Regions from separate parts of the Kitasatospora sp. NPDC101157 genome, predicted to be linked through region 2. Evidence: riboswitches for the same ligand, from Rfam matches in the RefSeq annotation. Region 2 holds a riboswitch; each other region holds the start of a gene.
What was found. A riboswitch is a leader RNA that binds a small molecule or an ion and turns the genes downstream of it on or off. The one in region 2 is predicted to bind thiamine pyrophosphate.

Region 1 (8,394 bases), on a different contig from region 2:
GCCGCTGAGCTGGGGGAAGCGCTCCAGCTGCTTGGCGTTGGTGACCGGCATGATCTCCGGGATGATCGGCGTCTCGCAGCCCGCCGCGGTGACCCGGTCGCGGAACCGCAGGTAGTCGTCCACCTCGAAGAACATCTGGGTGATCGCGTAGTCGGCGCCGGAGCGGACCTTGGCGATGAAGTGCCGGATGTCCTCGTCCCAGTCGGTCGAGCGCGGGTGCATGTTGGGCGAGGCCGCGACGCCGACGCAGAAGTCGCCGATGCCCCTGATCAGCTCCACCAGCTCGTACGCGTAGGTGACGCCGTCCGGGTGGCGGACCCATTCGCCCATCGGGTCACCGGGCGGGTCGCCCCGGACCGCGAGAACGTTCCGTACGCCCTGGTCGGCGTACTGGCCGATGATGTTGCGCAGTTCGGCGACCGAGTGGTCCACCGCGGTCAGGTGGGCGACCGGGGTGAGGGTGGTCTCGGTGGCGATCCGGCCGACCATGTTGACGGTGCGCTCGCGCGAGGAGCCGCCGGCGCCGTACGTCATGCAGACGAAGTTCGGGTCCAGCGGTTCGAGTCGACGGATGGCGTCCCAGAGCTTCTGCTCGCCGACCTCGGTCCGGGGCGGCATGAACTCGAAGGAGAAGGAGCGCTTTCCGGCCGCCAGGAGCTCGCGGACCGTGAGTGCGCGGTCCGATCTCGTGGAAGCGATGCCGAGTGCCATGCTGGCAGGTTATCCGGCCCCCGAAGGGGCCGGACAACCCGATTCCACGATTCGGGACAAGTAATGGACCGCCTTCCGCTTCCGTCCCGCCGGCCCCTCGGGCCCCCACCGGCCCGCTCGCACGCCCGTTCCCGGCTGCCCCGCTACGCTTGCTGCACCCCCAGCGAACCAGCGGAGCCTCATCGTGACCTCGTCCAGCAACCGGCCGGCCAACCCCATTGACGTGGAGGACGTCCGCACCCGCGTCAACGCCGCCCTCGCCGTGTTCATGGACGACCGGTCCGCGCTGCTCGGCAAGATCTCGCCGCAGCTGGTGCCCGCCGCCGACGCCCTGCGCGACTTCCTGCTGGACGGCGGCAAGCGGCTGCGCCCGGCCTTCTGCTACTGGGGCTGGCGCGCCGCCGGCGGCCCGGCCGGGGACGGGGGGATCGCCACCGCGGCCGCCGCGCTGGAGCTGCTGCAGGCCAGCGCGCTGGTGCACGACGACCTGATGGACCGCAGCGACACCCGCCGCGGCCTGCCCTCGGTCCACCGCCGCTTCGAGGCGCTGCACCGGGACAACGGCTGGCGCGGCGACCGCGAGCAGTACGGCGCCTCGGCCGCGGTGCTGCTCGGCGACCTGCTGCTGATCTGGTGCGACGAGCTGTTCCTGCGCTCGGGGCTGGACCCGGCCGCCGTGCTGGCTGCCAAGCCGGTGTTCGACCTGATGCGCACCGAGGTCATGCTCGGCCAGTACCTGGACGTGCTGGAGCCGGTGGCCGGCGACTCGGCCGACGAGGGCGCGCTGGAGCGGGCCCGGACCGTCCTGCACTACAAGTCGGCGAAGTACACCATCGAGCGGCCGCTGCAGGTCGGTGCCCTGCTCGCCGGGGCCGGGCCGGAGCTGGTCGAGGCGCTCGGGGCGTTCGGGCTGCCACTGGGCGAGGCCTTCCAGCTGCGGGACGACCTGCTCGGCGTCTTCGGGGACCCGGCCGTCACCGGCAAGCCCGCCGGGGACGACCTGCGCGAGGGCAAGCGCACCCTGCTCGTCGCCCACGCGATGCGCGGCCTGCCCCAGGCCGACGCCCGGCACCTCGACGCCCGGCTCGGCGCGCCGGACCTGGCCGCCGAGGAGGTCGCCGAGTTGCGCGAGCTGATCGCCCGCAGCGGTGCGCCCGAGCTGGTGGAGCGGCGGATCGAGGAGCTGATGGGCCAGTCGCTGGCCGCACTGGCGGCGGCGCCGCTCGCCGACGAGCAGGCCCGTACGGTGCTGCTGGCGCTGGCCGAGGCCGCCACCGTCCGCAAGTACTGACGGCGACGGCCCCGGAAGGCGGTCCGGGGAAGGACGTCAGGCCGCGCGCACCCGGCGGGCGAGCTCGGCGGCGGCGGCCCGCGGGTCCTCCGCCGCCGTGATGGCCCGGACCACGACGATCCGGCGGGCGCCGGCGGCCAGCACCTCGTCCACGTTGCCGAGGTCGATCCCGCCGATCGCGAACCACGGCCGGTCGGTGACCTGCTTCGCCGCGTACGAGACCAGGCCGAGGCCCGGCGCCGGGCGGCCCGGCTTGGTCGGGGTCGGCCAGACCGGGCCGGTGCAGAAGTAGTCCACGCCCGGCTCGGCGACCGCCGCGTCCACCTCGGACTCGGCGTGGCAGGAGCGTCCGATCAGCACGTCCTCGCCGAGGATCGCCCGGGCGGCCGGCACCGGCAGGTCGTCCTGGCCGAGGTGCAGCACGTCCGGCCGGGCCGCGTGGGCGACGTCGGCACGGTCGTTGACGGACAGCAGCTTGCCGTGACGGCGGCAGGCGTCGGCGAAGACCTCCAGCGCCGCCAGCTCCTGCTTGGCCTCCAGGCCCTTGTCGCGGAGCTGGACGATGTCCACCCCGCCGGCCAGCGCCGTGTCCAGGAACTCGGCCAGGTCGCCCTGCTCGCGCCGGGCGTCGGTGCACAGGTAGAGCCGGGCGTCGGCCAGGCGGGCGCGCAGCGTGTCCGTCGCCATCAGATCAGCATCGCCTGGGCGCGACGCTTGACCTCGGTGCCACGGTTCTCCCGCAGTGCCTGGATCGGGCTGCCGGGCAGCGACGGGTCCTCGGTGAAGAGCCACTCCAGGATCTCCACGTCGTTGTACCCGCAGTCGCGCAGCACGGTCAGGGTGCCGGGCAGGTGCTTGACCAACCCCGGGCCGTCGATGAACGCCGCAGGGATCTGCAGCGACTTGTTCGGCCCCCGCCGGACGGCGATCAGCTCGCCCCTCTTGACCATGTTCCGGACCTCGGTGACCAGCACCCCCCACTGCTCGGAGATGTCGGGGAGGTACATCCACTCGGGGACCAGGGCTTCAATCTTGCTTTCGATCTCGCTCACGCCACCAGACTGCCACCTCGGCGCGGCCCGGCGCTAAGCGGTGGCCCCCCTGAGCGCTGCCTTGAGCGCGACCGACGGGTCCGCCGCCAGGGCCGGGTCCACCGCCGCCCCGCGCTCGATCAGCTTCCGGCCCTGGGTGAGGTCGCGCGGCCGGTCCACCGCGAGCAGCGCGCTGGGCACCCCGTCGCGCAGCCACAGCACCGACCAGGCGGCGTCCCGCGGGCTGCCGCGCCACAGCAGTTCGTCGCCCTCGGCGTGCCGGCCCGCGTACTGGACCATCCGCCCGAACTGCTCGGACCAGAAGTACGGCACCGGGTCGTACGGCGCGTCCGCCCCGAGCACGGCGAGGGCCGCGGCCCCGCCCGACTGCAGCGCGTGGTCCCAGTGCTGGACGGCCAGCCGGGCGCCGGAGCGGGCCGACGGGTAGCTGACGCAGTCCCCGGCCGCGAACACCCCGGGCAGGCCGGTGCGCAGCCGCCCGTCCACCACCACCGCGCCGGCGGCGTCCAGCTCGACGCCCGAGCCGGCCAGCCAGCCGGTCGCGGGGCGGGCGCCGACGCCGACCACCACCTCGTCGGCGGGCAGGTGGGAGCCGTCCGCGAGCAGCACCGCCCCGGGCTCGACGGCGGCCACGCCGACGCCGCAGCGCAGGTCGACCCCGGCCTCGGCGTACCAGGCGGCCATCGCCGCGCCGACCTCGGTCGGCAGCGCACCCGGTACCGGCGCCGGACCGGCCTCGACCACGGTGACCTCGCAGCCGGCCTGCCGCGCGGCGGTGGCCACCTCGGCGCCGATCCAGCCCGCCCCGACCAGCACCAGCCGCAGGCCGGGGCGCAGCAGCGCGCGCAGCGCCAGGGCGTCGTCCAGGGTGTGCAGCAGGTGGGCGCGCTCGGCCCCGGGCAGGACGCGCGGGACGGCGCCGGTGGCGATCACCAGGGAGTCGTACCGGAGGTCGCCGCCGTCGGTGTGCAGCACGCCGGGGGTGAGGCCGGTGGCGCGGCGGCCGGCGAGCAGCTCGATGCCGAGCCCCTCGTAGTCGATGTCCAGGGTGGTGGCGTCGGCCTTGCCGCGCAGCACGTCCTTGGAGAGCGGCGGCCGGTCGTACGGGGCGTGCGGTTCCTCGCCGACCAGGGCGATCCGCCCCCGCCAGCCGCCCTGCCGCAGCTTCAGGGCGCACTGCGCCCCGGCCAGCCCGGCTCCGACGACGACGACCACCTGGTCCGTTCCGCTCAGCTCTGCCACGCCCGTCACTGTACTCACCGGCCGGGCGGGCCCGGGCGGCCGTCCGGCCCTCGTCCGCTCCTCGTACGGCCCTTCGGCCGGGCCGACCCCCGGCGTTAAGGTGGGGGCACCACACGGGAGCCCGGCGAACCGGGCTGAGAGGCGGGCTGGCACGGCCCGCGACCGTCCGAACCTGATCCGGGTCATACCGGCGAAGGGAGAAGAGCAGCTTTGTCACGCTTGCCAACGGACAGCCGCGCCGACGTGCTGGTGATCGGCGGGGGCGTCATCGGCCTCGCCGTCGCCTGGCGCACCGCACAGCGCGGGCCGCGGAACGTGATCGTGGTCGACCCCGGCCACGGCGGGGGCGCGGCCGGGGTCGCGGCCGGGATGCTCGCCCCGGTCACCGAGCTGCAGTACGGCGAGGAGCCGCTGCTGCACCTCGGGATGGCCTCCAACCAGCGGTACGGGACCTTCGCCGCCGAGCTCACCGAGGCCGCCGGCGGCCTGGACACCGGCTACCGCCGCTGCGGCACCATCGCCGTCGCGCTGGACTCCGACGACCGCGAGGAACTGCGCGAACTGCACGCCTTCCACCAGCGGCTGGGCCTGGACTCCAGCTGGCTCACCGGCCGGGAGGCCCGCAAGCTGGAGCCGATGCTCGCCCCCGGTGTGCGCGGCGGCCTGCACGTCGCGGACGACCACCAGGTGGACCCCCGCCGGCTGCTCACCGCCCTCGTCGCCGCCTGCGAGCGGGCCGGCGTCCTGCTGCACCGGGCCGAGGCCGTCGAGCTGCTGGTCGAGAACGGCCGCGCGGTCGGGGCCCGGCTGAGCACCGACGAGACCGTGACCGCCGAGCAGGTCGTCCTGGCCGCCGGGCCGCACAGCCACCGGCTGCCGGGCCTGCCCGAGGGGGCGCTGCCCCCGGTCCGCCCGGTGAAGGGGCAGGTGCTGCGCCTCCAGGTCCCCGACGCCTACCGGCCGTTCCTCTCCCGCAACGTCCGCGCGGTGGTGCGCGGCCAGCACCTCTACCTGGTGCCCCGGGAGAACGGCGAGCTGGTCATCGGCGCGACCACCGAGGAGCAGGGCTACGACACCACCGTCACCGCCGGCGGGGTGTACGAACTCCTGCGCGACGCCCACGAGTTGGTCCCGGGCATCACCGAACTCCCGCTGCGGGAGACGGCGGCCGGGCTGCGCCCCGGCTCGCCGGACAACGCCCCGCTGCTGGGCCCTACCCCGCTGCCCGGACTGGTCGCCGCCACCGGCCACTACCGCAACGGCGTGCTGCTCACCCCGGTGACCGCCGACCTGCTCGCCGACTACCTGACGACCGGCGAAGTCCCCGAGCTGGCAAGGCCGTTCACGCCCACCCGGTTCTCCCCCGACGCCCCCACCACGAAGGCCTCCGCATGACCGAGAGCACCCCGACCGAGAGCACCCCGACCGAGATCGCCCTGACCGTCAACGGCGAGCCCCGCCGGCTGCCCGCCGCCACCACCCTCGCCGAGCTGGTGGCCACCGTCAGCGCCGCCAACACCGGTGTCGCCGCCGCCCTCAACGAGGCCGTGGTGCCGCGCAGTTCGTGGCCCGCGACGCCGCTGAACAGCGGCGACCGGATCGAGATCCTCACCGCTGTCCAGGGAGGCTGAACCATGGCCGACGACCTTCTCACCATCGCCGGGACGACCTTCTCCTCCCGACTGATCATGGGCACCGGCGGCGCGCCGAGCCTGGAGGTCCTGGAGCGCGCCCTGCTCGCCTCCGGCACCGAGCTGACCACCGTGGCCATGCGCCGGGTCGACGCCACCACCCAGGGCTCCGTCCTGGACGTGCTGACGCGCAACGGCATCCGCGTCCTGCCCAACACGGCCGGCTGCTTCACCGCCGGAGAGGCCGTGCTGACCGCCCGGCTGGCCCGCGAGGCGCTCGGCACCGACTGGGTGAAGCTGGAGGTGATCGCCGACGAGCGCACCCTGCTGCCCGACCCGATCGAACTGCTGGACGCCGCCGAGACGTTGGTCGACGACGGGTTCACGGTGCTCCCCTACACCAACGACGACCCGGTGCTGGCCCGCAAGCTGGAGGACGTCGGCTGCGCGGCGATCATGCCGCTGGGCTCGCCGATCGGCTCCGGCCTGGGCATCCGCAACCCGCACAACTTCCAGCTGATCGTGGAGGGTGCGGGAGTCCCGGTGATCCTGGACGCGGGCGCCGGCACCGCCTCCGACGTCGCGCTGGCGATGGAGCTGGGCTGCTCGGCGGTGATGCTCGCCTCCGCGGTGACGCGGGCTCAGGACCCGGTGCTGATGGCCGAGGCGATGCGGCACGCCGCCGAGGCGGGCCGGCTCGCCCACCGGGCCGGCCGAATCCCGCGCCGCTTCCACGCCGAGGCCTCCTCCGCGATGGCCGGCCGCGCCGACCTGGACACCCGGGAGCGGCCCGCCTTCGGGTCCGTGTAGGGCATGTCACAAGCCGGTCCCGGAGCGGTGTCCTCCGGGACCGGCGTCCGCCCGCCCCACTAGACTCCCCCGGGTGGACATGGCATTGCACGACCCTCTGATCGGTACCCTGCTCGACAACCGGTACCGGGTCGAGCAGCGCATCGCGACCGGCGGGATGTCCACCGTCTACAAGGGCACCGACACCCGGCTGGACCGGGTGGTCGCCCTCAAGGTGATGCACCCCCAGCTGGCCGGGGACGAGGGCTTCACCGCCCGCTTCATCCGCGAGGCCAAGGCGGTCGCCAAGCTCACCCACCCCAACGTGGTCAACGTCTTCGACCAGGGCGCGGACGGCGGAAACGTTTTCCTCGCCATGGAGTACGTGCCCGGCCGCACCCTGCGCGACCTGTTGCGCGACCGCGGCGCGCTGTCGGCGCGGGCCGCGCTGGACGTCCTGGAGCCGGTGCTCGCCGCCCTCGGCGCCGCCCACCGCGCCGGGCTGGTCCACCGGGACGTCAAACCGGAGAACGTGCTGATCACCGAGAGCGGCCTGGTCAAGGTCGCCGACTTCGGCCTGGTCCGGGTGCTCGGCAGCGCCGACGGCGCCCCCACCTCGACCAGCACCGCCACCGGCGGCACCGTCATGGGCACCGTCTCCTATCTGGCCCCCGAGCAGATCCTCCCGGACGCCCCCACCGACCAGCGGGTCGACGTCTACGCGTCCGGCATCCTGCTGTACGAGATGCTCACCGGCCGCCGTCCGCACACCGGCGACAACCCCGTCCAGGTCATGTACAAGCACCTGCACGAGGACGTCCCCGCCCCCTCGCTGGCCGCCCCCGCCGTCGCCCCCGCGCTGGACGCCATAGTGGCCGGCGCCTGCGCCCGGGTCGTCGACGCCCGCCCGTACGACGCGGTGGAACTGCTCGCCGCCCTCCAGCGGGTGCGCCGCGCCCTCACCCCGGCCGAGCTGGACGCCGAACCGCCGGCCTCCACCCGGCCCAGCCCGCGCTACCCGACCAACGAGCCGACCTCGGTGATCGAGCCGCTACCCCGACCCGCCGACGCCGCCCCCGCGCCGGAGCGCACCAGCGTGCTGGACGTACCGGCGGAGGTGATGGACCAGCTGCTCGCCGAGCCCCGCCCGTACGACGAGCCGACCCCGGTCCGGGTGAAGCGGCCGGGCCGGCTGCGCCGCCTCCCCCGCAAGCCGCTGATCTGGGCGGCCGCGCTGACCGCCCTGGTGCTGGCGGTCGGCGGCGCCACCTACGGGATCTCCGAGGGGCTGTACGGATCGGTGCCGGGCGTGCTCGGCAAGGACCGGGGCGAGGCCCAGCGGATCCTGGACGACGCGGGCATGCACGGCAGGTTCGTCGAGGCGTTCAGCGAGTCCGTCCCGGCCGGGCAGGTGATCTCCACCGACCCCGGGGTCGGCGCGCGCACCCGCAAGAGCGACTCGGTGACGGTCACCGTCTCCAAGGGCCCCAAGCGGATCGCGGTGCCGGACCTGACCGGCAAGAGCGCGGACGACGCGGCCGCCGCGCTGGCCGCCGCCCAGCTGACCAGGGGCACGGTGACCCAGGCCTACAACGACACCGTGCCGGAGGGCTCGGTGATCAGCACTGCGCCGGCCGCCGGGCAGATGCTGCAGGAGAACGCCGCGGTCTCGCTGGTG
Region 2 (5,494 bases):
GCCCGGAACCGGCACATTCACCGAGCCAGGGTGACTGTCGGGACAGCGGTCACCAGCGGACCGGGCCGTCGCCGTCGAAGAAGCCGCCGGTCGGCCCGTCCGGCCCGAGGGTGGCCAGGCCTACGGCAATCGCCGCGCCTTCGGCTGCAGTGCGGGTGATGGTGTGCCCGAAGGGGAGGTCCTTCGTGAAGTCGGTGGCGCAGGCACCCGGGGCTGCGGCGTTGACGAGGATTCCCTCCGGCCGGAGCTCTCTGGCGTACTGCACGGTCAGCATGTTGAGTGCGGCCTTGCTGGCGGGGTAGGCGGCCATCGGTGGCAGACCGGACATGTAGTGGCCGGGGTCCGTTTGGTTGCCGAGAGAGCCGACTCCGCTGGACACGTTGACGATCCTGGCGGAGGTGGACCGCCGGAGCAGTGGCAGCATCGCGTTCGTCACGGCCAGCACCCCGAAGACGTTGGTCCCGAAGACCGCACGCATCGTCTCCATCGTTGCTCTGCTGGGAAGTTGTGCATCGGCATCGCCGGCGATCCCGGCGTTGTTGACCAGGACGTCAAGCCGACCGAACCAGGCGTCGGTCTGCAGGGCGGCCTCATGGACGGTCGCCTGGTCGGTGACGTCCAGGGCCAAGGACCTGACGTCGGAGCCGGTTTCGCGCAGACGGTCGGCTGCGTCCGCGGCCTGCTGCGGATCCCGCGCGGTCACCAGCACGGTCATGCCGCGCTCGGCGAGTTGGCGGGCGATGGCGTGGCCGATGCCTCGGTTGGCTCCGGTCACCAGGGCAATCGCGTTCTCGTTGGGCATGGGCCCAGCTCACCATTCGCAACCGCCATCAGGCCAAGACCGTTTCGGTCGCGACCGATACCGTGCCGGTATGAGCCGACTGGAGACCCGCGAACTGGCGTACTTCCTGGCGGTCGCCGAGGAACTCCACTTCGGCAGGGCAGCCCAACGCCTCGGCATGGCTCAGCCGCCGCTCTCCCGCGCGATCCGACAGCTTGAGCGGCGCATCGGTGTCCTGCTGCTGCTGCGCGAGAACCGCCGAGTGACGCTCACGGAGGCCGGCCGGGTGCTCGCCGCGGAGGCGGCCGTGGTCCTGGAAGCAGCGAGTGCGGCGGTCCGACGCACCCAGCGGGCGGGCCAGAGGGATTCGCGGCTGGTGGTCGCCATGAAACCCGGCGGCGACGGTGACCTGCTGCCTGCCGTCCTTGCCGCCTATCCCGCCGAGCCGGGAGCCGCCGAAGTCGAGGTCGTGCTGTGCGACGTGGCCGAACGATCACGCCTCCTGCGGGACGGCACTGCCGACATCGCGTTCCTGCACAGCCCGTACGAGGACTTCACCGGCCTCGACACCGAGCCTCTGCTCACCGAGCAAGCCGTGGTCGTCCTGCCGCGAACGCACCGGCTGGCCGAGCACCCACACCTGCGGCTCGCAGACCTGGCGGGCGAACCAACGGCCCGTTGGCAGGGCCGACCGGGGCAGGACGGATCGGGGCCCGAAGTGCGCGACTCCGCCCAGCTGATGCAACTCATCGCCATCGGGCGGGCGGTGGCCGTCGTACCCGAGTCGGTCCGCACCCAGCTCCGTAGCGACCTGGCCTGCGTACCGGTACTCGACGCGGCCCCGGTCACTCTGGTGCTCGCGTGGCCGGACCACTCCCGCTCCCCGGCCCTGGCTTCATTCGTCCGAACCGCCGCGTCCATCGCAGCTCGACGCCGCCCCCACAGCGGAGCGCTGCCCCAGGGCGTCCCGTCGCCACCCGGGACAGCGCTCGCCGAACCGTGAGGGTCAGTCCGCCATCGGCAGGTAGACCTTGTTCCCCTGGGCCTTGAACTCCTCGGACATGGCCTTCATGCCCTCGACCGCTTCCTCGTCGTACTCCGGCGAAGCCTTCCCCTGGCCGAACTGCTCGTTGATGCTTTTGCTGATCTTCATCGAGCAGAACTTCGGGCCGCACATCGAGCAGAAGTGGGCCGTCTTGGCGGGTTCGGCGGGGAGGGTCTCGTCGTGGAAGTCGCGGGCGGTCTCCGGGTCGAGGGCCAGGTTGAACTGGTCCTCCCAGCGGAACTCGAAGCGGGCGTCGGAGAGGGCGTCGTCCCAGGCCTGGGCGCCGGGGTGGCCCTTGGCGAGGTCGGCGGCGTGGGCGGCGATCTTGTAGGTGATCACGCCGGTCTTGACGTCGTCCCGGTTGGGCAGGCCCAGGTGCTCCTTGGGCGTGACGTAGCAGAGCATCGCGGTGCCCCACCAGGCGATCATCGCGGCGCCGATGCCCGAGGTGATGTGGTCGTAGCCGGGGGCGACGTCGGTGGTGAGGGGACCGAGGGTGTAGAACGGCGCCTCGTCGCAGATCTCCTTCTGGAGATCCATGTTCTCCTTGATCTTGTTCATCGGGACGTGGCCCGGGCCCTCGATCATCACCTGGACGTCGCGCTCCCGGGCGATCCGGCCGAGCTCGCCGAGGGTCTGCAGTTCGGCGAACTGCGCCTCGTCGTTGGCGTCGGCGATGGAGCCGGGGCGCAGGCCGTCACCGAGCGAGAAGGTGACGTCGTAGGAGGCCAGGATGTCGCAGAGTTCCTCGAAGTTGGTGTAGAGGAAGTTCTCCTGGTGGTGGGCCAGGCACCACGCGGCCATGATGGAGCCGCCGCGCGAGACGATGCCGGTCTTGCGGCGCGCGGTGAGCGGGACGTACCGCAGCAGCACTCCGGCGTGGACGGTCATGTAGTCGACGCCCTGCTCGCACTGCTCGATGACGGTGTCCCGGTAGACCTCCCAGCTCAGCTCCTCGGCCTTGCCGTCGACCTTCTCCAGGGCCTGGTAGAGCGGCACGGTGCCGATCGGCACGGGGGAGTTGCGCAGGATCCACTCGCGGGTGGTGTGGATGTTGCGGCCGGTGGAGAGGTCCATGACGGTGTCGGCGCCCCAGCGGGTGGCCCAGGTCATCTTCTCCACCTCCTCCTCGATCGAGGAGGTGACCGCGGAGTTGCCGATGTTGGCGTTGATCTTCACCAGGAAGTTGGTGCCGATGACGGCCGGTTCCACCTCGGGGTGGTTCACGTTGACCGGGATGACGGCCCGGCCGCGGGCCACCTCCGCGCGCACGAACTCCGGCTCCAGGCCCTCGCGCAGCGCCACGAACTCCATCTCCGGCGTCACCACGCCCCGCTTGGCGTAGGCGAGTTGGGTGACGGCGGCGCCACCGCGGCCGCGCAGCGGGCGGCGCGGACGACCGGGGAAGACGGCGTCCAGGTTGCGCAGGTTGCCCCCGCGCGGCGAGGTGTGCTTGATCCCGTCGTCCTCGGGGCGCGCCTCGCGGCCGTCGTACTCCTCGACGTCGCCGCGCTGGCGGATCCAGGCGTCGCGCAGGGCGGGCAGGCCGCGCCGCACGTCGGGCTCGTAGGCGGGGTCGGTGTACGGGCCGGAGGTGTCGTACAGCGGGACGGTCCGGCCGTTGGTGAGCTGCACCTCGCGGTACGGCACCCGCAGGTCCGGGCGGGATCCGTCGCGGTAGGCCTTGCGCCAGGCCGGGGTGGGATAGCCGGTGCGCTCGCTGCTGGGGGCGCTCCGGGCAGACTGCGGCTGTGCTTCGAACGTGGTCATCTGACCTCTACTCCCTACGCCGGCATTACCCGGTCAGGTTCCTGCGGTCGACGCAGCCGTCGGTCCGTCCGTCGACGTTCCGGTCAGCGCCCTCTCAGCCCGGTGCTCCGAGCTCCCGCGTCGCAGGCGGTGTTGCCTGCACATGACGCCCAACACGGTAGCGAGCCGATCGCCGCAGGTCCAGACGGTCCCCGAACGGAACCGGCCAAGGAACCGAGCGAGGCACCGGCCGCGGCACCGCCCGGGGACCTGCCCCGCGAAGCCGGCCAGGGCGGTGCAAAGGCCGAGGCCCGGCCCCCGCGGACGGGGTGCCGGGCCTCCGGGGGTGCTCCGCGCGGCGCGCGGAGCGGGGTCAGCTCTTGGCGGCCTTCTTCACCAGGATCACCACGGCGGCCGCGATGCCGACGACCACCAGCAGCTTGATCACGATGCTCAGCAGGGCGCCGACCACGCCGAACACGAAGGCGATGACGTTCCAGGCCAGCACCAGGACCAGCACCGGGATGACGATGTTGCGCACCCAGGAGGGCAGCGACTTCCAGAGCTCAGCCATGTCGGTTCCTCTTCTCCCCTCGGGCCGGCTGCCGTCCGGTGCCGCATCCCGCTTGCTTTCGATGCTTCGATCGTACGGGGGCGGGAGCGGCGGAACGAGGGCCAACGGCCCGGAGAGAACCCCGAGATCACCCCTATCCGACCCCCCGGGGCGACCCCCGAGAAACGGCGGGGGCCGGGGTCAGACCGGCCAGCGCTCCCCCCGCCAGGCGGCGTCCCAGAACATCCACTCGTAACGCGAGGTCGTCCTGAAGTGCTCGACCACCCGGCGCCGTTCGGCCGCGGACAGCTGCTCGCCGAGCCGGTCGGTGAGCGTCAGCACCCGGCGCACCACGGACTGGAAGGCCTCGTCGCCGTAGGTGGCGATCCACTTGGCGTACAGCGGGTCGGGGGGGCCCTGGGCGAGCAGCGCCTCGCCGACCCGGGCGTAGATCCAGTAGCAGGGCAGCACCGCGCCGAGCGCCTCGGCGAAGGAGCCGCCGTACACGGTGGCCAGCAGGTAGCTGGTGTAGGCCCGGGTGGTCGGCAGCACCGGTTCGGCGGCGGCCTCCTCGGCGGTGCCGCCGAAGGCGGTGAGGAACTCGGCGTGCATGCCCTGCTCGGCGGCCAGCGCGCCGACCGCGTCGTCGGCGAAGGCCCGGACGTCCTCCTCGCCGGGCGCCTTGGCGGCGCAGACGGCGAGCGCCCGGGCGTAGTCGCGCAGGTAGTGGGAGTCCTGGACGACGAAGTGGCGGAAGGCCTCGCGCGGCAGGGTGCCGTCGGTGAGGCCGCCGATGAAGGGGTGGGCGAGGATCTCGGCGTAGATCGGCTCGATCGACGCCCAGAGCTCGTCGGTGAGGCTACGGGTCATACCGGCGACCCTAAGCGCTCAGTCCTCCGGCGGGGAGAACACCACCAGCACCCGCAGTTCCTCGGTGATGTGGTGGAACCGGTGCGGGGTGCCGGCCGGGACGTACACCACGCTGCCGCGTCCGACGGTCGTGGTCTCGGCGCCGACGGTCAGCTCGGCGCGGCCGCTGATCACCTGGTAGATCTCGTCCTGGTCGTGCGCGGTCTGGGTGTCGGTGTCGCCGGGGGAGAGCGCGTACAGCCCGGCGGACATCCGCGGTTCGCGCAGGAACCGCAGGTACGCGCCGTCGTTGGCCGCCCGCTCCGCGTCCAGTTCGTCCAGCCGGAACACCTTCACCGCTGCCGTCCTCCTCCGCCTGTCGCGTCCTTCGCGTCCTTCGCCTGCGCCGCGTGCACAGCGCCCGTCGCGTCCGTCGCGTCCACCGCGCGGACCGAGGGCATTCAACACCAACTCCTCCGGGGGGAGCTTCCCCCGGGGCGGGGCGCCTGCCAGGCTT
Region 3 (8,394 bases), on a different contig from region 2:
AGGCCGCTCGGGCAGCTCTCCAGGCGGAGGTCAGCCTAACGGGTCCGGCGGGGTTCGGTGCACACGATTCGGGTGTGCCCGAGGGTCACTGGTCACCGTCCCGCTGGCCGAGCGTGACCTTGGTGGTCATGGTCTGGCCGTTGCGGGTGTACTCGACGTCCACGATCTCGCCGGGCTTGTGCGTCCAGATCCGGCTGACCAGGGCGGGGCCGTTCTCGATCGGGGCGCCGCCGAGCTTGGTGATGACGTCGCCCGGCTTGAGGCCGGCCTTGTCGGCCGCGCCGCCGGGGGTGACGGCCGGCTGGCCCTGGATGTCGTGGGTCTGGATCTGGGCGCCGTCGCCCTTGTAGTCGTCGTTGCGCAGCACGTCGAGCTTGGCGTAGACGGGCTTGCCGGTCTTGATCAGGGTGTCCGCGACCCACTTGGCCTGGTTGATCGGGATGGCGAAGCCCAGGCCGATGCTGCCGGCCCGGCCGTTGGCGGAGGCGTTGGACTGGATCGCCGAGTTGATGCCGATCACCGCGCCGCTGGAGTCGAGCAGCGGGCCGCCGGAGTTGCCGGGGTTGATCGAGGCGTCGGTCTGCAGGGCGTTCATGTACGAGGCCTGCGAGCCGGTCTCGTCGCCGGAGGCGACCGGGCGGTCCTTGGCGCTGACGATGCCGCTGGTGACGGTGGACTCCAGGCCGTACGGCGCACCGATCGCGATCGTGGCGTCGCCGACGTTGACCTTGTCGGAGTCGGCCAGCGCCAGCGGGGCCAGCTTGGCCTTCGGCGGGTTGTCGATCTTGACCACGGCGACGTCGTAGCCCTCGGCGTGGCCCAGCACCGAGGCACTGTAGGAGGTGCCGTCGGCGAACTTGACGGTCAGTTTGCCGCCGTTGAGGGTCGGCGCGACCACGTGGTTGTTGGTGAGGATGTGGCCCTCGGTGTCGAAGACGAAGCCGGTGCCGGTGCCGGACTCCTGGGAACCCTGCGCCTTGATGGTGACGACGCTGGGCAGCGCCTTCTGCGCGATGCTCGCGATGGAGCCGGGGGCGGGCTCGTTCTTCTGGGTGTTGCTGGCCTGGACGGTGGTGCTGCGGTGGTCGTCGGCCGAGGTGCTGCTGTTGCTGTGGCCGGTGGCGACCACGCCGATCGCACCGCCCGCGACACCGGCGACCAGCGCGACCGCGGCGAGCAGGGCCACCAGGCCGCCGCGCTTCTTGCGCGGGCCGCCGGGGCCGGTCGGGCCGCCGGGGTAGTCGGCCGGGTAGCCGAGCGGGCCGTTCGGGCCGCCGGGGTGGCCGGCACCGCCGGAGGCGGCGTCGTGGGCGCCCCAGCCGCCGAGCGGCTGGCCGGCACCGAAGGGGTGGTGGCCGTGCGGGGCGGGCCCGCCGACGGCCGGGGTGCCGTACGGCTCCTGGGCGTTGGCGGCCGGAACGCCGTACGGGTCCTGGGCACCGGAGGCGGGCACGCCGTGGGCCGGGGTCGCGTACGGGTTGGTGCCCGGCGGCACGGCGGGCGCGGCCGGAGCGGCGGCCTGCGCGGCCACGGCCGGAGCTGCCGGGGCGGCCGGGGCGGCCACCGCCGGGGCGGGCGCGACGGGCGGCGCGGGCGGCAGGACCGGCGGCGGGGCGTCGATGTAGCCGGTGACCGGGTCGACCGCCGGCTCCTCGACGGCCGGCGCCGCCGGGGTCTCCGGGGCGGGGACCTTGGTGAAGGCGACGGTGGGCTTGTGGCCGCCCCCGGCCGGAGCCTCGTCCGCCACCGGTGCCTCGGCCGCCGGCTCGGCCGCCGGCGCCGGGACCCGGCTGAACGCCATGGTCGGCTTGTGACCGCTGTCGGGGGCCGCCGGAGCGCCGTCGACCGGAGCACCGCCCGCCGCCTGCGCCTCGTCCGCCGCCGGTGCCTCGGCCGCCGGCTCGGCCGCCGGCGCGGGGACCCGGCTGAACGCCATGGTCGGCTTGTGACCGCCCTGAGCGGTGCTGTCGGAAGCGGCGCCTGCCGCCTCCTGGGCCCCGGCGGGCTGCTCCCCCTGCGGCCCGGTGGGCCCAACCTCGCGCTCGGTGCTCACGGACGACCTCCATAGCTGACAGAACCAAGGACCATAGTTTTTCGCACCGTCGATTCGATTGCCGTAAGGACCCCTCTGAAGAACTCATAAGAATCCTTAGCCGCCGCCGACGGCCGGGGCTCCCCACCCCCGCCGGCATCCCGCGATGCGGACCGCGCACCCGCGGCCTTTGGCGTTCGCACCCGTGCCGGTTAGCCTGTCGCTCCAAACTGACACGCGGGAGCTTGGACCCACCAGGCTGAGAGTGCGCATGTCGACGGTACGCCAGGCGAGCGACAGGCCGACCGTCGAGGGGGCGCTGACCGCCGGAACCTGTCCGGGTAATGCCGGCGTAGGGAGTATCGGCCATGCCGCCTGCTTCGTCATCCTCTTCTTCGGGTGCGCCCGAGTCCAAGGATTTCTCCGCCCTTCCCCCTGTCCCGGCCGTGGCCACCGCACTGCTCGACCACCGGGTCGAGGCGCCGCTGGTGCTGGACACCGAGCCGCCGCGCACCCTGCGTTTCCGGGACCACTTCGCGCTCTGGATGAACCTGGGCGTCAGCCTGATCGGCTTCTCGACCGCGGCGACGGTGCTCGGCGAGAAGGGCAGCGAGCTGTCGCTGGCCGCCGCGGTGACCGCGATCGTGGCCGGTACGGCCGTCGGCACCGCGATGCTCGGCGTGGCCGCCCTGATCGGTGCCCGCACCGGCGCCCCCGCGATGGCCAACCTGCGCGGGCTGTTCGGCACCCGGCTGTCCTACCTGCCGACCGTGCTGAACATCGTCCAGTGCATCGGCTGGGGCGTGTTCGAGCTGCTGACCATCGCGGCGGGTGCGCAGACCGTCGCCCACACCACCGGCTACCGCTGGCTGTTCGTGCTGCTCGCGGGCGCGCTGACCACCGCCCTGACGATCTGGCCGCTGGGCTCGATCGCGGTGCTGCGCCGCTTCGTGGCCGGGGCGGTCGCGGTCGCGATGGTGTACTTCACCGTCCAGCTGGGCCGGCAGGGCGTGCCGGACCCGGGAGCGGGCAACTGGCACGGCTTCCTCGGAGCCACCGACGCGATGATCGCGGTGTCGATCTCCTTCGTCCCGATGGCCGCCGACTACACCCGGCACTCGCGCACCCCGCGCTCGTCGTTCTGGGGCAGCTTCTCCGGCTACACCGTCGCCCAGGTCTGGTGCTACGTGCTCGGCCTGATGGCGCTGCTGCAGTCCGACGGCGACCCGAGCCGGATCTTCGACTCGTTCCTCGGCGTCTGGGCCGGCTGGCTGTTCCTGCTGGTGCTGGTGCTGCGCGAGACCGACCAGTCCTTCGCCAACGTGTACTCGACCGCGATGTCGCTGCAGAACCTGCTGCCGCGGGTGGACCGCCGGGTGCTGAGCGGCGGGATCGGCGTGCTGACCACCGTGCTGGCGCTGCGGATCGACCGGTTCACCGACACCTACAGCAACTTCCTCGGCCTGATCGGCTCGGTGTTCGTGCCGCTGCTGGCGGTGCTGGCGGTGGACTACTTCTTCGGCGCCGGCCGGCACGGCTGGGACCTCTCCGAGCGGGCGCCGTCCCGCTGGCTGATGCTGCTGCCGTGGGTGCTGGGCTTCGCCGTCTACCAGTTCATCGCGCCGACCGCGGTGGCCGGCTGGTGGGTGGACTTCTGGACCTCCGCCCAGGAGGCGCTGCACTTCACCCCGCAGGAGTGGACCTCCGCCTCGCTGTTCGCCTTCCTGGTCCCGGCGCTGGCCACCTGGGCGCTCACCCCGCTCACCCGCCGCACCTCCCGGGCCTGAGACGGCGCCCGACCGCGGCGGCGCACCCCGGCGGACCGCGGAGGCGGAGCCGGCCCCACAGGTTGGGACCGGCTTCGCCTCCGCGACACCTGCGCCCCCTATCGTGGGGCCCGTGACCAGCCCAGACCTGCCCCCGGCGGCGGCGCGCACCGCGCCCTCCGTCCAGGTGATCGCCCACCGCGGTTCCTCCCACGCGCTGCCCGAGCACACCCTCGCGGCCTACCGGCGCGCGCTCGACGAGGGCGCGGACGCCGTCGAGTGCGATGTCCGGGTGACGGCCGACGGCCACCTGGTCTGCGTCCACGACCGCCGGATCCGACGGGTCTCCAACGGCCGCGGCACCGTCTCCGCGATGACCCTCGCCGAGCTGGAGGCGTACGACTTCGGCGCCTGGAAGACCGGGAAGCCCAGCACCGACCCCGAGCTGCGCGGCGTGCTGCGGCTGGAGCGGCTGCTGGAGCTGGTGGTGGACTGCGGCCGCCCGGTGGACCTGGCGATCGAGACCAAGCACCCGGTGCGGTTCCGCGGCCGGGTCGAGGCCGAGCTGCTGCGGATGCTGGAGCAGTACAAGATCGGCGCGGCCCGGGAGGGCGACCGCCCGTCCGCCCGGATCATGAGCTTCTCCTCGATCGCGCTGGACCGGGTGGCCGCCACCGCTCCCGAGTACGGGCGGGTGTTCCTGATCGAACGGATGCTGCCGCTGCTCGGCCGGCTGCGCCCGGGCCGTCCGCTGCCGGGCGGGGCGCGGATCGCCGGTCCGGGCATCGAGCTGATCAGGGCCAGGCCGCAGCTGGTGCCCCGGCTGCGCGAGCTGGGCCACGAGGTGCACGTGTGGACGGTGGACGAACCGGCCGACGTCGAGCTCTGCCTGGAACTCGGCGTCTCCGCGATCATCACCAACCGGCCCGCGGAGGTGCTGGCGCAGCTCGGACGGTGAGCCGTGCGGGAACGGGGCGGTGATCCCGGGCGGTGATCGCGGGCGGAAGCGCCGCCGTACCGGTGGGACCCGATCACTCTGGTCGGCAGCCAAACCTTCCGCGCACGGTATTGCCGGAATTCTTCCGCGCGGGCGACGGAGGGTGAGCACGGAATGACCTCTCGTCGACCCTGGGTCGCGCCGCTCGAAATGGACTCGCGGGATCCCCCGCTGGTCGTTTCCGACGCATTACCAAGGGGCATCCATCCCTCGGCATACGCTGAAGGAGGTCCGGGGGTGGCGTTGATGGTGGCGCGTGAAGTGCCTACTTCATCGACCATGGCAGTGCCGCACGGCCCAGCGAGTGTCGGGGTCGCACGGCGCCGACTGCGTCGAGATCTGGGTGACCGGCAGATACCGGAACCGGTCATCGATGATGCTGTACTGATCCTTTCCGAACTGTTGAGCAACGCCTGTCGGTACGCCCGTCCGCTCGGCCCGCTGCGGGCCCTGGGCCGGGCGGCCCGGGCCGAGGTGGTGGACCAGCTGCTGGTCGGCGTCCCCTCCGGGACGCATCCGGCGCCCGGCGGCCGGGAGCGCGAGGAAGTCCCCGCCGAGACCGACGGCGGGGTGCTGGTCCGCTGGCAGATGCACGCCGACGGCGTGCTCACCCTGGAGGTCACCGACGGCGGCGCGGCCACCCGGCCGTCACCCGCCAGTCCTTCGCTGACCTCGCGCGGCGGCCGCGGCCTCGGCATCGTCGACCAACTGGCCAGCGACTGGGGCGTCCGCGACGCGCCCGGCGAGGTGACGGTCTGGGCGGCGCTGCCCGCCCGCGCCCGGCACGCCCGGCGCACCGGGGGCGACGCCCGCAGCGCGTAGGGCCGGTCCGGCGGGCTCGGCCCGGGGGGCCGCGGCCCCCCGGGGCCGCGCGCGACGCCCGCCCCGGCGCGTTCCCGCGCGCCGGGGGAACCTCAGTAGGCTTCCCGGTGAAAAGGACCACCGTCCCCGGGAGAGCCGCACCATGGGCAAGAAGGCCGCCAAGAAGGCGCCGCAGCGCCAGTCCACCACCGCCGTCACGGGCGACGTCCCCGTGGTGGGGGCCCGCGAGGACTGCCCCTGCGGCTCGGGCCGCCGCTACAAGGCCTGCCACGGGCGGGAGGCCTCGCACGCGGTGCAGGAGCTGGTGCACCGCCCGTTCGAGGGCCTGCCGGGCGAGGCCGACTGGGTGGCGCTGCGCGAGCTGGTGCCCGCCGCCACGGTGCCGCTGACGCTGGCCCCCGGCGTGGCCGCGACCGCCGGGGGTGACGTCCCGTCGGTGACCCTGGCGACCGTGCTGCCGCTGGCCTGGCCGGCCCTGCGCCGCCCGGACGGCTCGATCCTGCTGGGCCTGCAGACCCAGTCCTCCTCCGGTGACCTCAGCCGCGACCTCGCGGACGCCCTGGAGCTGGCCCTGGCCACCGAGCCGGGCAGCCCCGTCCCGGCCCGCCGGACCGTCCCCGGCGGCCGCCGCCTGCAGGACCTGCTGGACACCACCGCCGCCTTCACGCCGACCGTGCACACCGGCTTCGAGTTCTGGCTGGAGGACGCCGAGACCGCCACCGGCGAGGTCGCCGCCTCGCTGGAGCGCGCCAACGCCTCGGCCATCCCGACCGAGAAGCTCGGCAGCGTCGACGCCGCCTACTGGTGCGGCACCCCGGACAAGAACCACCTGCGCTGGGTGATGACCGTGCCCGAGGAGCAGCTGCTGGACGCGCTGGCCCGGCTGAACGCGGCCGGCGAGGCCTCGCTCGGCCCGGACACCCGCCTGGTCGGCTCCTTCCGCGCGCACGGCCTGACCGTCCCGGTCTGGGACCTCCCGCTCGCCATGACGGCCGCCGACTGCGAGAAGCCGGCCGCCGAGTTCGGCGAGCGGCTCGCCGCCGTCCTCGCCGACGCCACTCCGCTGACCGCGGAGGAGCGGCGCGCCCGCGCGAACCTGGTGAACCGTCAGGTCACCTTGAACTAAAGGGCACAGGTTCCGGGTGATACGCGTCACATTGTCGCCTCGAAGCCGCAATTTCCGGGCCTGGAGGGCGTCTTGGAAATTGGCGCGGGCGCGGATCCTTGTTACTGTCTAAAGAGTCCGGCCGCTGGTGCATCCCCCGTCGCCAGCGGCCGGATCTTTTGTTTTTCCGGAACGCCCCGCACCGCCGGGCCCGGAGTCCGGTACGGCCCGGCGGTCCGTCAGTACGCCGAGCGGCCGCTGTCCAGCCGGACCGTCGCCTCCACCAACTCCCCCAGCAGCGGCCCGACCTGCGGCAAGTAGACCCCGCCGCCCGCGGCCGGGCGCGGCGCCAGCACCCAGCGCACCCTCCCGGCCCCGCCGCCGGGCGGCAGCGGCAGGAAGCCGCCCGGCCCGTGGTAGCGCAACGATCCCGGTACCCAAGGGAGTTGGGCGAGCATCTCGCCCAACGCGTCGAGCGAGTACGGGGCCACCAGCAGCGCGTAGCGGCCCGGCATCGCGAGCACCGGCCCGAGCGGCAGCCGCAGCGCCCCCAGGTAGACCAGCGCCCGGGCACCGGCCGCCGCGGGCAGGCTGACCGCCGACACCGCGGAGCCGGTCGCGGCCAGCACCGGCGCGTCCGGGCTCTGCCGCTCCCACCACCAGCGCACCATCCGGGCGTCCGTGGTGGCGGCCAGCAGCGAGGGGTCGTGCGGGTGGGCGCCGGGCGCCGGACAGTCCGGGTCGCCGCAGGAGCAGCGGCCGCCGCACAGCACGGTGCCCGGCACCACCGGCCAGCGGTGTTCGACGGCGGCCGTCAGGGCCGCGGCCAGCCGGGCGGACGACTCCTGCGACCGGCTCTTCGGGCTCTTCGGGTTCTCACGCATGGCGCTCGTTCCTTTCCCTGACCGCTCGGTTCGCTCCGCCCCCACCGACGTCCGTCGGAACCCGCCGCGCGGGCCGGCGGCGGCACGGCCCCGGGAAGGCGCGGAGCGGGGGCGGGCGGCACGGCGGACGGCGCGGCTACGACGTGGAGCACGGTGTGGAGCACGACATGAGAAGGGCCGCGCACTGGAACAGCCCTTGGAACGAGAATCCCGTACGCGACCGGATGGACGCCGCCCGGGCGCGCTTGGTTCCACCGTACGAGTGAGAGACTTCCGGCCGGCCCGGGAGCGCGGGCGGCACGGACATACGATCCGGACGGCCGCCCGGTCCGTCCCCACCGTTCTGCCCGCTCCCGGCTCGCTCCATGCCTGCGGGCACGACCGGCGCGCGCGCGAACCGTGCACGCCGTCCGACCGGGTCGAGCAGACGACGAACCGGCCACCGCGTCGGCCCGGATCTGGACATGCCCCGAATGGCCTGTGTAGAAGTGGTGGCATTGCTGTCGATCAATGACGAGTAGTAGCGAATCGAGGCGAAACACGCCCTTTGGCCGTGATCGCTCCACATCGGCCGTATCTGGGGGTTCCGCATGGCACGTACCACCGCGTCAGGAGTGGCGGCATGACCAACTCCCACCCGCCGGCGTCCCACCCGTCGCCGACGACCGCCGAACCGGGCGGACCCGGCTGCGCAGGCGGCCTCACCGTCCTCGACCCTCCCGAGCTGCCCGGCCCCGCCGACGACGTGGACGAGGGCCCCGCGGCACCGTCCGCCACGCTGCAGGACC

Region 1: it holds a riboswitch for thiamine pyrophosphate, as region 2 does, so the genes downstream of both, thiO (glycine oxidase ThiO) here and thiC (phosphomethylpyrimidine synthase ThiC) in region 2, are expected to answer to the same signal.
Region 3: it holds a riboswitch for thiamine pyrophosphate, as region 2 does, so the genes downstream of both, ACIRVF_RS16100 (purine-cytosine permease family protein) here and thiC (phosphomethylpyrimidine synthase ThiC) in region 2, are expected to answer to the same signal.

What each region holds. Positions count from the first base shown of each region.
Region 1 covers NZ_JBIWPL010000004.1:31,258-39,651, forward strand. Annotated here, with positions in the region: gene metF (methylenetetrahydrofolate reductase [NAD(P)H]) at 1-711, opposite strand, end outside; gene ACIRVF_RS09865 (polyprenyl synthetase family protein) at 896-2,002, shown strand; gene thiE (thiamine phosphate synthase) at 2,039-2,689, opposite strand; gene ACIRVF_RS09875 (Rv2175c family DNA-binding protein) at 2,689-3,054, opposite strand; gene ACIRVF_RS09880 (NAD(P)/FAD-dependent oxidoreductase) at 3,088-4,296, opposite strand; TPP riboswitch at 4,400-4,512, shown strand; gene thiO (glycine oxidase ThiO) at 4,516-5,691, shown strand; gene thiS (sulfur carrier protein ThiS) at 5,688-5,927, shown strand; gene ACIRVF_RS09895 (thiazole synthase) at 5,931-6,737, shown strand; gene pknB (Stk1 family PASTA domain-containing Ser/Thr kinase) at 6,817-8,394, shown strand, end outside.
Region 2 covers NZ_JBIWPL010000020.1:138,992-144,485, forward strand. Annotated here, with positions in the region: gene ACIRVF_RS31240 (SDR family oxidoreductase) at 50-802, opposite strand; gene ACIRVF_RS31245 (LysR family transcriptional regulator) at 873-1,784, shown strand; gene thiC (phosphomethylpyrimidine synthase ThiC) at 1,788-3,596, opposite strand; TPP riboswitch at 3,591-3,725, opposite strand; gene ACIRVF_RS31255 (DUF5326 family protein) at 3,949-4,149, opposite strand; gene tenA (thiaminase II) at 4,330-4,998, opposite strand; gene ACIRVF_RS31265 (cupin domain-containing protein) at 5,017-5,334, opposite strand.
Region 3 covers NZ_JBIWPL010000006.1:217,054-225,447, forward strand. Annotated here, with positions in the region: tRNA gene ACIRVF_RS16090 (tRNA-Ser) at 1-21, opposite strand, end outside; gene ACIRVF_RS16095 (S1C family serine protease) at 86-2,053, opposite strand; TPP riboswitch at 2,260-2,408, shown strand; gene ACIRVF_RS16100 (purine-cytosine permease family protein) at 2,479-3,819, shown strand; gene ACIRVF_RS16105 (glycerophosphodiester phosphodiesterase) at 3,932-4,756, shown strand; gene ACIRVF_RS16110 (ATP-binding protein) at 5,033-5,617, shown strand; gene ACIRVF_RS16115 (DUF5926 family protein) at 5,760-6,743, shown strand; gene ACIRVF_RS16120 (bifunctional DNA primase/polymerase) at 6,962-7,606, opposite strand; gene ACIRVF_RS16125 (PP2C family protein-serine/threonine phosphatase) at 8,229-8,394, shown strand, end outside.